Regions from separate parts of the Micromonospora inositola genome, predicted to be linked through region 2. Evidence: riboswitches for the same ligand, from Rfam matches in the RefSeq annotation. Region 2 holds a riboswitch; the other holds the start of a gene.
The links. A riboswitch is a leader RNA that binds a small molecule or an ion and turns the genes downstream of it on or off. The one in region 2 is predicted to bind ZMP and ZTP.
Positions count from the first base shown of each region.

Region 1: it holds a riboswitch for ZMP and ZTP, as region 2 does, so the genes downstream of both, GA0070613_RS21480 (glycine hydroxymethyltransferase) here and GA0070613_RS24320 (bifunctional 5,10-methylenetetrahydrofolate dehydrogenase/5,10-methenyltetrahydrofolate cyclohydrolase) in region 2, are expected to answer to the same signal.

Region 1 covers NZ_LT607754.1:4,501,559-4,509,372, reverse strand. Annotated here, with positions in the region: gene GA0070613_RS21490 (S8 family peptidase) at 1-990, shown strand, start outside; gene GA0070613_RS21485 (hemerythrin domain-containing protein) at 1,107-1,607, shown strand; partial or broken gene GA0070613_RS33615 (metallophosphoesterase) at 1,740-1,862, opposite strand; ZMP/ZTP riboswitch at 1,911-2,000, shown strand; gene GA0070613_RS21480 (glycine hydroxymethyltransferase) at 2,019-3,437, shown strand; gene GA0070613_RS21475 (2-hydroxyacid dehydrogenase) at 3,536-4,570, opposite strand; gene GA0070613_RS21470 (histidine phosphatase family protein) at 4,616-5,236, opposite strand; gene GA0070613_RS21465 (FGGY-family carbohydrate kinase) at 5,233-6,717, opposite strand; gene GA0070613_RS21460 (FGGY-family carbohydrate kinase) at 6,714-7,814, opposite strand, start outside.
Region 2 covers NZ_LT607754.1:5,093,159-5,100,972, reverse strand. Annotated here, with positions in the region: gene GA0070613_RS24335 (glycoside hydrolase family 65 protein) at 1-284, opposite strand, end outside; gene GA0070613_RS24330 (cupin domain-containing protein) at 547-813, shown strand; gene GA0070613_RS24325 (hypothetical protein) at 1,077-2,102, shown strand; ZMP/ZTP riboswitch at 2,101-2,184, shown strand; gene GA0070613_RS24320 (bifunctional 5,10-methylenetetrahydrofolate dehydrogenase/5,10-methenyltetrahydrofolate cyclohydrolase) at 2,198-3,076, shown strand; gene GA0070613_RS24315 (endonuclease/exonuclease/phosphatase family protein) at 3,205-3,984, opposite strand; gene GA0070613_RS24310 (sulfite exporter TauE/SafE family protein) at 4,182-4,955, shown strand; gene GA0070613_RS24305 (malonic semialdehyde reductase) at 5,006-5,605, opposite strand; gene GA0070613_RS24300 (winged helix-turn-helix transcriptional regulator) at 5,705-6,067, shown strand; gene GA0070613_RS24295 (GNAT family N-acetyltransferase) at 6,092-6,871, shown strand; gene def (peptide deformylase) at 6,975-7,484, opposite strand; gene GA0070613_RS24285 (TetR/AcrR family transcriptional regulator) at 7,533-7,814, opposite strand, start outside.

The sequences.
Region 1 (7,814 bases), 590 kb from region 2:
CTGGCGACGCAGATCGCCAAGGACAAGTCCACGTCCTGCCTCGGCGGTGTCACCGACACCACCGAAGCGGCGTGGAACCCGACCACCAGCGACCACGGCACCCACGTGGCCGGCACCATCGCCGCCGCCGTCAACGGCGTCGGCGTGACCGGCATCGCGCCGGGCGTCAAGGTCGCGGCCGTCAAGGTGGTCAACGACGCCGGCTTCATCTACCCGGAGGCTGCGGTCTGCGGGTTCATGTGGGCCGCCACCCACGGCATGCAGCTGACCAACAACAGCTACTTCATCGACCCGTGGGAGTTCAACTGCCGCAACGACGCACGCCAGCGTCCGGTGTGGCAGGCGGTGCAGCGGGCCATCCGCTACTCGCAGAGCGAGGGCGTGCTGAACATCGCGTCCGCCGGCAACTCCAACTACGACCTGGCGCACAAGTTCGTGGACCCGAACAGTCCGAACAACCTTCCGGATGACCAGGATCCGGAGGTGCGGACCATCACCGGCGCCTGCGTCGACCTGCCCGCCGAGGCGCCGGGCGTGGTGACCGTCTCGGCGGTCGGCCCGACTGGGGCGAAGAGCTACTACTCCTCGTACGGCCAGGGCGTCATCGATGTCACCGCACCCGGTGGTGACAGGTGGTTCCGCACCCGCGGCGCCAGCCCGACCAACACCGACCAGATCCTGTCGACCACCTTCAACACCGTGACGAAGACCAACGGTTGGGGTTACAAGCAGGGCACCTCGATGTCCGGCCCGCACGCCGCCGGCGTCGCGGCGCTGGCGCTGTCGGCGCACCCGGACATGACCCCGGGCCAACTGGCGGCGTTCCTGGAGCGTACGTCGGTGGCGCAGTCCTGCCCGGACGGCGTCTACAACCCGGCGCCGCTGCACCCGACGGCGGGCCCGACGGCCTACAACGCGACCTGCTCCGGCGGGGAGCGCAACTCGTTCTACGGCGCCGGCATGGTCGACGCCTACAACGTGGTGCGGTAGCAGCACGGCGCGACCAGTGGTGGGGCCCGGCGGAACGTCGCCGGGCCCCACCCGTTTCCGCAGCTCATGTCGGGGGTAGGGGATCATCCGTCAGCCCAACCCCCTAGGAGGTACCGGTGTCCACCGACGCCATCGTGCTGCTCAAAGAGGACCACAAGGAAATGCGCCGGCTCTTCCGGGAGTTCCAGAAGGCCGAGGACGGCCCGGCCAGCCGCCGGCAGGAGCTGGTGAACCAGATCCTGGAAGCCCTGACGGTGCACACCTACCTGGAGAACGAGGTGATGTACCCCGAGGTCCGCAAGCTCCTGCCGGACCTCGAGGACGACATCCTCGAGTCGTACGAGGAGCACCACGTGGCGGACCTCCTCTGCGCGGAGCTGGCCGCCATGGACGCCTCCGACGAGCGCTTCGTCGCCAAGACCACCGTGCTGATCGAGAACGTCGAGCACCACGTCGAGGAGGAGGAGCAGGAGTGGTTCCCCAAGGTGCGGGAGGCGCTCGGCCGCAACCAGCTCCAGGAGATCGGCCAGCGGATGATCGACGTGCGGGTGAACGCCCCGCGTACCCCGGACGACCCGAAGGCCCGCAAGAGCCAGCTCGACGCCGCCACCGCCTGACCCCCGCGACTCCCCCCGGGGCCCGGCCGCCGGCCGGGCCCCGGCGTGTGTCACCAGGCGGTCGGGGTGCCCTCCGGCGCGGGCAGGACCCGACGCGGGATGCCCGCCGGCACCTCCGCTGCCGCCACTCGCGCGGGTAGCCGTCGTCGCCACCCGGTCCGCGGACCAGGCCGCCCGGCTCGGGTACGGGTCGGGATGCGGCAGGAACTCGTCGGTGCAGACCACCCCGGTCCGGTACGCCTCGGCCAGCACGGCGGAGGTCCACCCGGCCACGCCACCCCCGGGGGTGGACCCGGTAGGATCGGCGCGGGCCGTTACTGGCGCGTGGGGATGGAGAACCATCGGGGAGCGGTCCCGTCACGAGGACGCACGCCGAGCGCCTGGGCCTTCCGCACGTCACCAGGAGGTCGCATGTCGCTGAACGCCGAATCCACCGCCTTCCGCAGCGCGCTCGAGGTGATCCGGGCCGTCGAGCCGCGGGTGGCCGACGCCATCGGGGCGGAGCTGGCCGACCAGCGCGAGTCCCTCAAGCTCATCGCGAGCGAGAACTACGCCTCTCCGGCCACCCTGCTGGCCATGGGCAACTGGTTCAGCGACAAGTACGCCGAGGGCACCATCGGCCGCCGCTTCTACGCCGGCTGCCAGAACGTCGACACCGTCGAGGCGCTCGCCGCCGAGCACGCCAAGGAGCTGTTCGGCGCCGCCCACGCGTACGTGCAGCCGCACTCCGGCATCGACGCCAACCTGGTCGCGTTCTGGGCGATCCTGGCCGACCGCGTCGAGTCCCCCGCCCTCAAAAAGGCCCAGGTACGCCAGGTCAACGACCTCACCGAGGCGGACTGGTTCGCGCTGCGCCGCGAGCTGGGCAACCAGCGGATGCTGGGCATGTCGCTGGATGCCGGCGGTCACCTCACCCACGGCTTCCGGCCGAACATCTCCGGCAAGATGTTCGACCAGCGCAGCTACGGCACCGACCCGGCCACCGGCCTGATCGACTACGACAAGGTCGCCGAGGCGGCCCGCGAGTTCAAGCCGCTGATCCTGGTGGCCGGCTACTCGGCGTACCCGCGGAAGGTCAATTTCCGGATCATGCGGGAGATCGCCGACTCCGTGGGCGCCACCTTCATGGTCGACATGGCGCACTTCGCCGGTCTGGTCGCGGGCAAGGTCTTCACCGGCGACTTCGACCCGGTGCCGCACGCGCACATCGTCACCACCACCACCCACAAGTCGCTGCGCGGCCCGCGCGGTGGCATGGTGCTGTGCGGGCCGGAGCTGGCCGACCAGGTCGACCGGGGCTGCCCGATGGTGCTCGGCGGCCCGCTGCCGCACGTGATGGCCGCCAAGGCGGTCGCCCTGGCCGAGGCCCGCCGCCCCGACTTCGCCGACTACGCCCAGCGGATCGTCGACAACGCCCAGGCGCTCGCCGACGGGCTGCTGCGCCGCGGCGCGAAGCTGGTCACCGGTGGCACCGAGAACCACCTGGTGCTCATCGACGTCACCGGCTACGGCCTCACCGGCCGGCAGGCCGAGCAGGCGCTGCTCGACTCGGGCATCGTCACCAACCGCAACGCGGTCCCGCAGGACCCGAACGGCGCCTGGTACACCTCGGGCATCCGGATCGGCACCCCGGCGCTGACCACCCGGGGCCTCGGCACGGCGGAGATGGACCAGACCGCCGAGCTGATCCACACCGTGCTCAACCAGACCACGTCCGGCGAGTCCAAGGCGAAGTACGTCCTCGACCCGGCCCTCGCCGACACGGTCAGCAAGCAGGCCAGCGACCTGCTCGCCGGCTTTCCCCTCTACCCCGCCGTCGACCTCGGCTGACCGCCCCTGAAAGCGTCGATCATGGAGGTTGTGGTGCCCGGTACGGGCCGATTTCCGGCCTCCGTCCCCCACCACCACTCCATGATCGACCGAGCCGGTCAGACCAGCACCCGCGGGTTGGCGCAGAACCGGAGCCGCTCCCCGCGCAGGTACCGGCCCACCTCTCCGGCGACGATACCGGCGGCGTTCGCGGCGGTCTCCTTGCTGGCCCCGGCCAGGTGCGGGGTCATCACAATGTTCGGCGTGCTGAGCAGCCGGGAATCGGCCGGGATCGGTTCCTGCGGGAACACGTCGAAGGCCGCGCCGAACAGGTGCCCGGTGTCGAGGGCGTCGCACACGGCGTCGTAGTCGAGCAACGCGCCCCGGGCGCAATTGACGATGACCGAACCGGCCGGCATCGCCGCCAGTTGCGCGGCACCGATCATCCCCGCGGTCTCGGGCGTGACGCGGGCATGAAGAGACACGATGCGCGACCTCGACAGCAGGTCGTCAAGAGAGGTCAACTCGGCGATCCCGTTGAGTTGGTCTTCGGTGACGTACGGATCGTGCACCAGAACCCGCGCGCCGAACGCGTGGAGCATGCGGGCCACCCGGCGGCCGATGGCGCCGAACCCGACCAGTCCCACGGTGCTGCCGCCCAGCTCCGGTCCGACGCTCTCGTACCGGTAGTAGTCGCCACGCCAGACGCCGTTGACAAGGTCCTGGTGCGTGGGTGCGATCCGGCGGATGGCAGCGAGGATCATGGCGACGGTGTGCTCCGCCGTGGCGGCGGCGTTGCGGCCTGGCGCGGAGCAGACGGCGACACCCCGCTCCGTCGCCGCCTCGAGGTTCACGTTGACCGGCCCGCCGCGGCTGACGCAGACCAGCTCGAGGCCCGGTGCGGCCTCGAGCACCTTGCGGGTGATCGGCGCCATCTGCGTGACGCAGACGCGGACGCCTCGCAGCGCCTCGATCAACTCGTCCTCGGTGCCGGACGCTTCATGGACCTCTGCCACCGGCCCGAACGGCTCAACCGGCCAGGGAAGCGTCAGCTCGCTGATGTCGAGACCGTCGGGGACCTCGGCGCGCACGGCGTCGACGAGCAGACGGTTGAGAACGAAGTGGTCGCCGGCGGCGAGCAGGCGGACGCTCATCACAGAACTCCAGGGTTGTCGCGGGGGTGGCGGCCGGACGTGTACTCACGCCACGGGCCGCGCTCCGATCGGGGCGTTGAACTCGATGAGGGAGAACCGACCACCGTCCAACCGGATCTCCGTCAGGGCGCAGTTGCGGACGAACGGGAACAGCCGGCGGTAGTCCCGCAGCGGTACCGCGAGCAGCTGACACAGCGCCAGCCGGATCGCGGTCGTGTGCGCGACCACCAGCACCCGGCCGTCCGGATGCTGGGCCGCGATGTCGTGGAGGCATTCGGTGAACCGCTGCGCCGCGTGGGCGGGATCCTCCCCGCCCGGCAGGTGGTCGGCGACGGGATCGGCGTGGAAGGCGTCCAACGCCTCAGGGAACTGCTCACGCATCTCCCCCCGGGTCAGCCCTTCCGCGTCACCGAAGTCGAGCTCCCGGAGGCGTTCATCGACCCGCAGCGGCGTGCCGGCAGCCTCGGCGCAGGGCCGGGCGGTGAGCTGGGCCCGGCTCAGGGTCGAGGTCCACACGCCGGACAGTCCTGCCGTTCCGGCCCAGCCGGCCAGCTGCGCGGCCTGGTCGTGCCCCCGAGCCGTGAGCGAGATGTCGCTGACACCGGCGTACCGGTTCTCCGCGTGCCAGACGGTTTCCCCGTGGCGGACGAGGACGAGGGTGGTCATTGGGCTGTCCTTTCCCGTGCGTGTGCGGCCGCAGCCGACGGCAGCCAGCCCCGATGCTCGAGCATCTCGACCAGCCGCAGGTATCCCGGCGTGAACCGGCTGTGCGAACCCGCTCGCGGCTCGACGACCGCCCGCACCCGCACCATGGCCGCCGCGACCTCGACCGGGTCACGGTCGGCGGCCGCCGCGAGGATCGCCATGCCGAGCGCGGGCTCGGCGTTCTCCGGCAGCACCACCGGCCGACCGAGGATGTCGGCGCGCAACTGGTTCCAGTACCCGCTGCGGGTGGCGCCGCCGGTCAGCACCAGGTCGCCGTCGAGCGGGGCGCCGAGCAGGTGGAGGTAGTCGAAGCAGAGGCGCTCCACATACGCGACACCCTGCAGCACGGCCGCGAACCGGTCGGCTTCCCCGGCCGGCTCGCCGACGAGGAACCCGCGTGCCCGGGGGGCGACGAACGGAAAGCGTTCCCCGGTGGAGACCAGCGGGTAGCAGACGGCGTTCGCCGGCTCGTGGGACGCCGCCGCGCGATTGAGGGCATCGAGGTCGCCGCCCGGGAAGTCGCGCGAGACGGCTCCCGCCCCGGTGCTGGACGCGCCGCCGGGCAGCCAGGTGTCGTTCGGGCCGCGGTGCGAGTACACCACCCCGGCCGGGTCGTGGACGGGCTCCCGGGCGACGCCCTTGAGCACCAGCGTGGTGCCGAGCACGGAGTTCCAGCTGCCGACCCGCAGCGCGCCGGACCCGAGCTGCGCCGCGCACCCGTCCGTCATGCCGGCGAACACCGGGGTGCCGACGGGGATGCCGGTCTGCTCGCCGGCGGCAGCGCAGACCGCGCCGAGGCGGGTGCCGGGCCGGACCAGCGGCGGCAGCAGCTCACCGGGCACGCCGAGCGCGTCGAGGACGGCGACCGGCCACTCGCCGTTGACGAGGTGGGCACCGGTCTTGAGGGCGTTGCTCAGGTCGGTCGGCACCTCGTGCCCGACAAGTCGACGGTTGATCACATCGCTCTGGTGCGCCAGCCGGTGCGCCCCTGTCGCGCCGGGGTGGTGCCGCAGCAACCAGAGCAGCTTCGGCAGGGCCCAGGCGGGCTGCATCCGCTGGTATCCGAGAGCCGCCCAGGTCGCCGCGCCGACATCGTTGACCTGCTCGACCTCGGGGGCCGCGCGGGTGTCGTCGTACATGACGCCCGGGGTCACCGGCTCGCCGGTCTCGTCGACCAGGAGCACCGTTCCGGAGGTGGCGTCGACGGCGACCCCCTGGACGCTGGCCGGCGCCACGTCGGCCAGCGCCGCACGCGCCGCGACGGACACGGCGGCCCACCACTGTCGCGGATCCTGCTCGTGCCGGTTGCCGTCGCGGCGGCTGGTCAGCGGCGCGCTACCCATGCCGACCACGACACCCTGGCCGGTGACGGCGAGGGCCCGCACGCTCTGCGTGCCGAGATCGAGCCCGATCCAGACGCCGTCGTCCTCCGGGAGCGTCACCGGTCCCCCTCCCCGCGCAGGGCCGCCAGTTTCGGCCACGCCGTCGCCGACTGCTGGCGCAGGCGGACGAACTCCCCGAACAGCACGGCGTAGCGCCGCGTCCGGTCCGGGTCCGGCTCGAACGAGTCCGGTACACGCACGTGCGCGGCGACCGCATCCTCCACCGTGCTCACGGCCCCGGTGGCCAGCCTCCCGACGACGTACGCGCCACGGGCGCCGACCTCGGTGTCCACGGAACGCCGCACGGGCACCCCGACCACGTCGGCGATCAACTGGGCCCAGGCGTCGTTCACCGCGCCGCCGCCGCAGATCCGCAGCTCCGTCGGCGTGACCCGCGAGGCCGCCAGGCAGTCACGGATGACGAGGGTGAGCCCTTCGATCACCGCGCGGGCGATGTGCTCCCGGCCGTGTTCGACGGAGAGCCCGAACAGCACACCTCTCGCCCGCGTGTCGACGAACGGCACCCGCTCGCCGGCCGGTGACAGGTAGGGCAGGAACACCAGACCGGCGGCGCCGGCCGGCGCGTGGCCCGCCAGTTCGATCAGTTGTCCGGGGTGGTCCAGGCCGAGCATCCCGCACGCCCAGGTCAGCACCTCGGTGCCGGCCAGCGCGGGCATCGCCCGCAGGTGCCGGCCGGGTACGCCGAGCGCGACGGTCACCCCGAGCGGCTCGCTCCCGAGCGACACGTCGTCGGTCACCACCTCCGTGCAGAGCGTGGTGCCGAGGATGCTGCACGCCTGGCCGGGGCGGACCGCACCGGCACCGATCGCCGTCGAGGCGATGTCGTAGGGGGCGACCACGACCGGCGTACCCGCCGGCACGCCGACCTCGGCGGCGGCGTCCGCCCCCAGTGGGGCGACCCGCCGCGCGCCCCCGGCCACCGGTGGCAGCAGCCGCTCCGCCCACGCCAGGTCGAACAGATCGAGCAGCCGACGGTCGTACCGGCCGGTCCGCAGCTCCACGAACGGCGCCGACGCGTCCGACTCCTCCATCACGACCGCGCCAGTGAGCTGGGCGAAGAGCCAACCACCGCAGGTCAGGACGGCTGCCGAGCGCTCCAGCCGGTCCGGGTCGTGGGTACGCAGCCAGCTGAGGAT
Region 2 (7,814 bases):
AACGTCAATGGCAGCCAGTTCGGTAGGTTGACGATGCTGTCCTCGCCATCCGAGCTGGTTCGGCCGGAGAGCCGATTGTGGAAGCCGGCCAGATAGGTGCCCGGGTAGTGGACGCCGTCGGATGTCGCCTCCGGGGGCGCCCCTCGGGTCGCCATGCGCCCGTTGCCCAGGGTCAGCATGGTCTCCCGCGTCGCTTCACCGGCTGGGTCGCCATCGGGGTATGTCAGCGCCCAGCCGCTCGGCAGATCCCCGGCGCACAGCTCACAACCCGGGTCTACAGCCACCGGCGCCCCACGCTCCCTCCGCTGTCCTACGGTGGGGGCCGTTTAGCCCGTCCTGGGCGCGACAAACCCGCTGTGCGGTCACCAGGCGGTGGTGTCGCTGGGAACCCCACGCCCGGACCGGAGAGGACCGGCGAACGTTGGGGGCTCGTGGGGGGTTCTGCCGGTACCTGGAACGACAGGCTCTCCCTGGCCCGCGTCGCCGCCGGTTTGATGGTCATGGCCCGGGCCATACACCGAGCGGCGATACTGATCACACGCTGTGATGGAGGTGTTCACCGGCGACGTCTGGTTCGATGTCGTCGCCGCCGGCCAGGAGCCCTCCCGGATGCGCGTCAACGTCGTGCGCTTCGCCCCCGGCGCCCGCACCGCCTGGCACTGCCACGCAGTCGGGCAGACGCTGCACGTCACCGAGGGGATCGGGCTGGTGCAGTCCCGCGGCGGCCAGGTCGTCGTCATGCGGCCCGGTGACACCGTCCACACACCCCGGGCGAGTGGCACTGGCACGGGGCCACCCCCGACCGTTTCATGACCCACCTCGCCATGTGGGAGGGCCCCGGCGAGGGCCAGGGCCCCGAGTCCGAATGGGGCGAGCTCGTCACCGACGAGGAATACCGCGCCCGCCCCGCCTCGAGTGAGCGTTGATCGGGAAATTGGGGGCGCATCCGCGGCCACGACGCTGTGCCGGAGCAGTTCTGCTCACGGTCAGGGCCAACAGATGTCACGAAGGTCGCCCGGGACGAGCAGATCAGCGGGACACAGCGAACGGCCGCACCCGGTGGCACCATCTCCGGAATGCATACGGGTGAAGCGCGGGCGGTGGCGGCGGAGTGGGTGCGGGAGCACGCGCGGCGGGAGCCGGGCGTGCGGGGCGCTTTCTTCAGCGGATCGACGGTGGGGTTGCCGGATGACGCGGTGCTGCCGGCGTCGTCGGACGTGGACGTCGTGGTGGTGCGCGACGAGCCGGCCGCGAAGCTGGGCAAGCTCCGCCACCGGGGCGTGCTCTTGGAGGTGACCGCGCTCACCTGGGCCGATCTCGGGTCGCCGGAGGACGTGCTCGGGTCGTGGGTGTTCGCGCCGTGCTTCCGTACGGACACGGTGATCGCCGATCCGACGGGCCGGCTGGCGACGATCCGCGACCGGGTGGCGGCGGGGTTCCCCGATCCGGTGTGGGTGCGGCGGCGGTGCGCGGGGGTGCGCCGCCGGATCGAGGACGGGCTGCGGGTGGTGGACGCGGCGGCGCCGCTGCACGAACAGGTGACGGCGTGGTTGTTCCCGACGTCGGTGGCGGCGGTGCTGCCGGCGGTGGCGGCGCTGCGGAATCCGACGGTGCGCCGGCGGTACGTGCTGGCCCGGGAGGTGCTGGCGGCGCACGGGTTGGCCGACCGGTATCCGGAGCTGTTGGCGTCGCTGGACGGTGGCGGGGTGGGTCCGGACCGGGTGCGAGGGCACCTGGCCGGGTTGGCGGCCACGTACGACGAGGCGGCGCGGGTGGCCCGTACCCCGTTCGTCTTCAGCGCGGACATCAGCCCGGCGGCGCGGCCGGTGGTGGTGGACGGCAGCGCGGAGTTGATCGCGGCGGGCCGGCACCGGGAGGCGATGTTCTGGATCGTCGCGACGTACGCCCGGTGTCACAGCATCCTGGCGGCGGACGCGCCGGGGCGGGAGGTGGCGTTGCGGCCGGCGTTCGAGGCGGCGGTCGCGGATCTGGGGGTCGCGTCGGCGGCGCAGCGGCGGCGGCGAGCGGACGAGGTGGTGGCGTCGCTGCCCGGCTGGTGGGCGGTGGCGGGTGCGATCGGCGGGTGGGATGTGGCAGGCTGACCGCTGACGCGACTGGCGGCACCGGGGATGGCAGTAACCATCGGGGAGCTCGTCGCGGGGGTCGACCGCCTGGGCCTCCGCGGGCGAGGTGTGGCATGTCTTCTACGGGTACGACGGCTCGGCTGTTGCCGGGTGGGCCGGTGGCGGAGCGGGTGCTGGCGGAGGTCGCCGAGGATGTTGCGGCCCTGCGCGCGGCGGGGGTGACGCCGGCGTTGGCGACGGTCCTGGTGGGCGATGACGACGCCAGCGCCGGGTACATCCGGATCAAGCAGCGGCAGGCGGCGGAGCTGGGGTTCGCCTCCCCGCACGTGCACCTGCCGGCGTCGGCGTCGCAGGCGGAGCTGCACCGGGTGCTGGAGGACTTCAACGCGGACAAGACGGTGCACGGGGTGCTGGTGCAGCATCCGATCCCGGCACACCTGGACTACGACCGGGCCTTGCAGGTGCTGGATCCGGACAAGGACGTGGACGGCATGCATCCGGTGAACATGGGCCGGCTGGCGTTGGGGTTGCCGGGGCCACTGCCGTGCACACCGGCGGGGATCGAGGCGTTGCTGGCGTTCCACGGAGTGCCGGTGGCCGGCCGGGAGGTGGTGATCCTGGGTCGGGGGGCCACGTTGGGTCGGCCGTTGGCGATGTTGTTGGCGCAGAAGCGGCCGACGGCGAACGCGGCGGTGACGGTGGTGCACACCGGGGTGGCGGACTGGCCGCGGTACACACGGCGGGCGGAGATCCTCGTGGCGGCGGCCGGGGTGCCGGGGATCGTGCGGCCGGAGCATGTGCGTCCGGGTGCGGTGGTGGTCGGTGGCGGGGTGCGCTACGAGGGTCGGCGGTTGCTGCCGGACGTGGACGAGTCGTGTGCCGAGGTGGCGGGGGCGATCACCCCGCGGGTCGGTGGGGTGGGGCCGACGACGGTGGCGATGTTGTTCCGCAACGCGGTTCGGGCGGCGCGGCGGGCGGCCGGGCTGGGCTGAGGCGCCGGTGAGCCACCTACCTGGCCCCTCCCCTCTTTTCACCATCGCCACCACGGGCGTGGGCCCGGCCGCAGGGGTGCCGCCTTCCGTCGCGGTGACGGTAGGTGGCGTGGCTGCGGAGGAGCTGCTCAGCCGAGGTCGACGATGAGGGGCCGATGGTCGGAGATGGCCGACAGCGGGGTGTCGACGGCGGTGACGGGCGGGAGCCGGTCCAGGCCCTGCCGGTCGGCGAGGATGTGGTCGAGCTGGACGCGAGGCTGCCCGGCCGGGTAGGTGGGGCGGCGGCCGAGGGGCCGCCACCGGGACAGCAGCGCGGCGGGTCCGGCGGGGAGGTTGAGATCGCCCAGCAGGATCCGCGGGGCGGGCAGGGCGCGCAGGGCGCGGACCACGCGGCGCAGTTGCAGCGCGTTCCAGCCGGGGACGAAGGACAGGTGGGTGGCGGCGACGGTGAGCGGGCCGTGCGGGGTGTCCAGGACGGCGGCGAGGACGACGCGGGGTTCGTCGCGCAGCAGGATGAGCCCGCCGCCGGGGCCGGGGACGTAGACCGGTGAGCGTACGGGGGCGGGCCGCAGCCGGGTGACCTGCCAGGAGCGGACGGGGTGGCGGCTGACCAGGCCGATGCCGTAGCAGGGTTCGCCGTGGCCGTCGTCGTCGTGGGTCAGGGGGCGGAACTGTTCGCCGGGGGTGCCGACGACGGCGGCGGCGAAGCGGTGCTCGGGGGCGCCCAGGGCGCGGGCGGCGACCGCGGTGAGGTCGAGGTTGCCGCTGCGGGACTGGTCGCGGTCGACCTCCTGCAGGGCCAGGACGTCGGCGTCGAGGGCGGTGACGGCGGCGGTGAGGCGGTCGGGGTCGACGAGCCCGTCGGTGAGGGATCGCCCGTGCAGCAGGTTGAAGGTGGCCAGGCGCACGTGCACACCCTACGTCCCCGTGGCAGGGTTGCCAGGTGCTCAAGGCGTTGGTCTGTTCGGTGCTGGTGTTCGTGGTGGTGGCGTCGGCCGGTCTGTGGTTGCGGCGGCGGCGGGGCCGCTGAGGCTCCCGACCGGGGCGGTGAGGCTGGCCACAGGTGGTCTCGCCGGGCCGCACGGGGTGGGCAGAATGGCCGCCCGTGGACCCCTTGTCGCTGACCACCCTGCTGACCGCGGCCGCCATGGCGGGCTGGGTGGACGCGGTGGTCGGCGGAGGTGGGCTGTTGCTGCTGCCGGCGCTGCTGGTGGCCGCGCCCGGGGTGCCGGTGGCGACCGCGTTGGGCACGAACAAGCTGGCGGCGATCTTCGGCACGTCGACCGCGGCGGTGACGTATGCGCGGCGGACGAAACTGGACTGGGCGGTGGCGGGGCCGTCGGCGGGGTTGGCGGTGGTGACGGCCGGGCTCGGCGCGGCCCTCGCGGGGGCCGTGCCGGCGGGGGCGTACCGGCCGGTGGTGCTGGTGGTGCTGGTGTCGGTGGCCCTGTTCGTGCTGGCGCGGCCCCGGTTGGGGGTGGTGGCGCAGCCGGAGCGGCGCACACCCGCCCGGGTGGTCGCGGCGGTGGCGGTGGCCGGGCTGGGCATCGCCCTGTACGACGGGTTGATCGGCCCGGGTACGGGGACGTTCCTGGTGTTGGCGTTCACCGCGCTGGTGGGTGCGGACTTCGTGCACGGCTCGGCGATGGCGAAGGTGGTCAACGCCGGGACGAACCTGGGCGCGCTGGTGGTGTTCGCGTACACCGGGCACGTGTGGTGGCTGCTGGGCGCGGGGATGGCGGTGTGCAACGTCGCCGGAGCCGCGCTGGGCGCGCGGATGGCGCTGCGGCGCGGCTCCGGCTTCGTGCGGGTGGTGCTGCTGGTGGTGGTCCTGGCGCTGGTCGGCAAGCTGGGCTACGACCAGTGGCGGGCCGGCTGAGCGGGCTGCCGGCTCGGCCGGCGGTCGCGCTGACCGGGCCGGGCGGTGGGTCAGGCGTGCCGGACCACCTCGTCGTAGTCGAGCCGGGGCAGGCGGGGGAACCAGGCGTCCGGGCCGGGCTTGCCGATGTTGACCACGAGCAGGGACTTCCAGCCGTTGTCGGCGAAGAACTCCTTGTCGAGGCCCTCGGCGTCGAAGCCGCCCATCGGCCCGGCGGCCAGCCCGGCGGCCCGGACGGCGAGCAGCCAGTACCCGATCTGCAGGGTGGCGTTGAACCGGGCCATCCGCTCGCGGCCCTGCACGTCGCCGGCGAGGTCGTCGCGCATCTGCGGGCGGATCGGGAAGACCCGCGGGACGAACTCGTGGAAGTCGGTGTCGGCGGCAAGCACGGCGACGACCGGCGCGGAGGCGGTCTTGGCCCGGTTGCCCTCGCTCATGTGGGTGAGCAGCCGTTCGCGGGGTTCGCCGTCGCGGATGAACAGCACCCGCAGCGGCTGCGTGTTGGCGGCGGTGGGTGGGTACTTGGCGAGTTCGAAGATGGCCCGCAGCCGCTCGTCGGTGACGGGCTCGTCGATGAAGGTGTTGGCGGTGCGGGCGTCGGTGAACAGCTGCGCCTGCGCCTCGGGGTGCAGGGTGATCAGGTCGGTCATCGGGTTCCTCGCTCTGACGGTTGCCTCAACTGCTCCAACGGTAGCAGCTAGCTTTTTAGTAGTACCTGTCTCCGTCGGTGTGACCCGTATCCTTGAGGCATGACGGTCAGGCCGGAGGTCGGTGGCACCCCGCGGGCGTGCGACGCGCGTCTCGCCCGCGTCTTCGCGTTCCTCGGCAAGCGGTGGAACGGGATGCTGCTGGGCACCCTGGCGGGCGGCCCCGCCGGCTTCGCCGAGCTGAGCCGCGCCCTGCCGGGCATCAGCGAATCCGTGCTGTCGGACCGCCTCGGCGAGCTGGCCCGGGTGGGGCTGGTCTCCCGGACCGTACGCGAGGGGCCGCCGCTGGGGGTCAGCTACCAGCTCACCGAGCGGGGCGCGGCGCTGGCGCCGGCCCTGGACGCCCTTGCGCGCTGGGCCGAGCAGAATCTCCCCGCCGAGCCGGGACTCGGCGCCGGCTGCTGACTCGCACTGTGTGATCATCGGCGGATGCCGGTGCGCGCCGAACACGACCGGGCCGTCCTGGCCGAGCTGCTGGGCCGCGACCCGGTGCTGCACGCCTACGAGCTCGGCGACCTCGACGACTTCTTCTGGCCGTACACCTCCTGGTTCCGGCGCGAGGACCAGGTGGCGCTGCTCTACCACGGCGTCAACCCGCCGACGCTGCTGGCGTTCGCGCCACCGGAACGGACCGCGCAGCTGGCGGCGCTGCTGACCGAGCTGGCGCCGCTGCTGCCGGCCCGCCTGTACGCGCACCTGTCCCCCGGCCTGGACCTGGTGCTGGCGCCCCGGTTCCGGGTCGACGCGGCCACGGCGCACCTCAAGATGGCATTGACCGATCCGGCGCGCCTTGCGGCGGTCCAGCCGGCCGGTGAGCCGCTGTCGGCGGCGGACCTGCCGCAGCTGCACGAGCTCTACGCCGCGGCCTATCCGGGCAACTGGTTCGATCCGCGGATGCTGGACACCGGCCAGTACGTGGGGATCCGGCAGGGCGGTGACCTTGTCGCGGTGGCCGGCGTGCACGTCTGGTCCCCCACCTGGCGGGTGGCGGCGCTGGGCAACGTCACCACCCACCCGCGGGTACGGGGGCGGGGGTTGGCGGGCGCGGCGGTGGCGGCGTTGTGGGGACGGCTGCGCGCGAGCGTCGACCACGTCACGTTGAACGTGAAGGCGGACAACGCCACGGCGGTGCGGCTGTACGAGCGGCTGGGTTTCACCCGGGTCGCCGGCTACGGCGAGTATGCGCTGACCGCCCTCGGTCGGGTCTGACTGTCCCGCATGCCACGCCACATCGGGTCAACAAGCCGGGGCGGGTCGACGCGACCGCCGGGCCGGGCGAGCCTACGACCGGCCGAGCGACGGCGGCATGCGGTCAGCGGTGCCGGCTGGGTGAGTCGAAGCGGCCGGCGCGAATCTCGCGCAGCGCCCGGCGGCGAGCCTCCCCGCGCAGGGTGTCGACGTAGAGTCGGCCTCGCAGGTGGTCGGTCTCGTGCTGCAGCGCGCGGGCCAGGAAACCGCTGCCGGAGATGCTCAGCGGCTGGCCGTGCTGGTCGAAGCCGTGCGCGGTGGCGTGCATCGCCCGCGGCGTCGGGAAGTACAGCCCGGGGATGGACAGGCAGCCCTCGTCGTCGTCCTGCAGCTCCTCGGACAGCTCCAACGTCGGGTTGATCATGTGCCCGCGGTGGCCGTCGGCGTCGTAGACGAACACCTGAGCGCTGATCCCGATCTGCGGGGCGGCGACCCCGGCGCGGCCGGGGGCGCCGAGCAGGGTGTCCATCAGGTCGGCGACCAGGGCGCGCAGGTCGGCGTCGAAGCTGGTCACCGGTTCGCACGGGGTGCGCAGCACGGGGTCGCCGATGATCCGGATCGGGCGCATAGTCATGCCCGGAAGGCTATCCGTCGGTTACCGCTGCCGTTGCGCCACCCGCCGTCAGTGGCCGCTCGCGCGGGTCCGGACGAGGACCTCGACGCCGTCGAGGATGCGCGCCAGGCCGAACTCGAAGGCCCGGGCCGGGTCGGCGGCGGCCTGGTACTCCTGACCGGCGGCGGTGCCCACCCGGGCGGCGAGCGGGAACCGGCGCGGATCCATCACCTTCTCCAGGTACGGGGCGTGGGCGTGCCACCACTGTTCCTCGGTCATCCCGGTGCGCTGGGCGGCCTGGGCGGCCTCCACCGCGCCGCGTACCGCGCCGTGGACATAGCCGCCGACGAG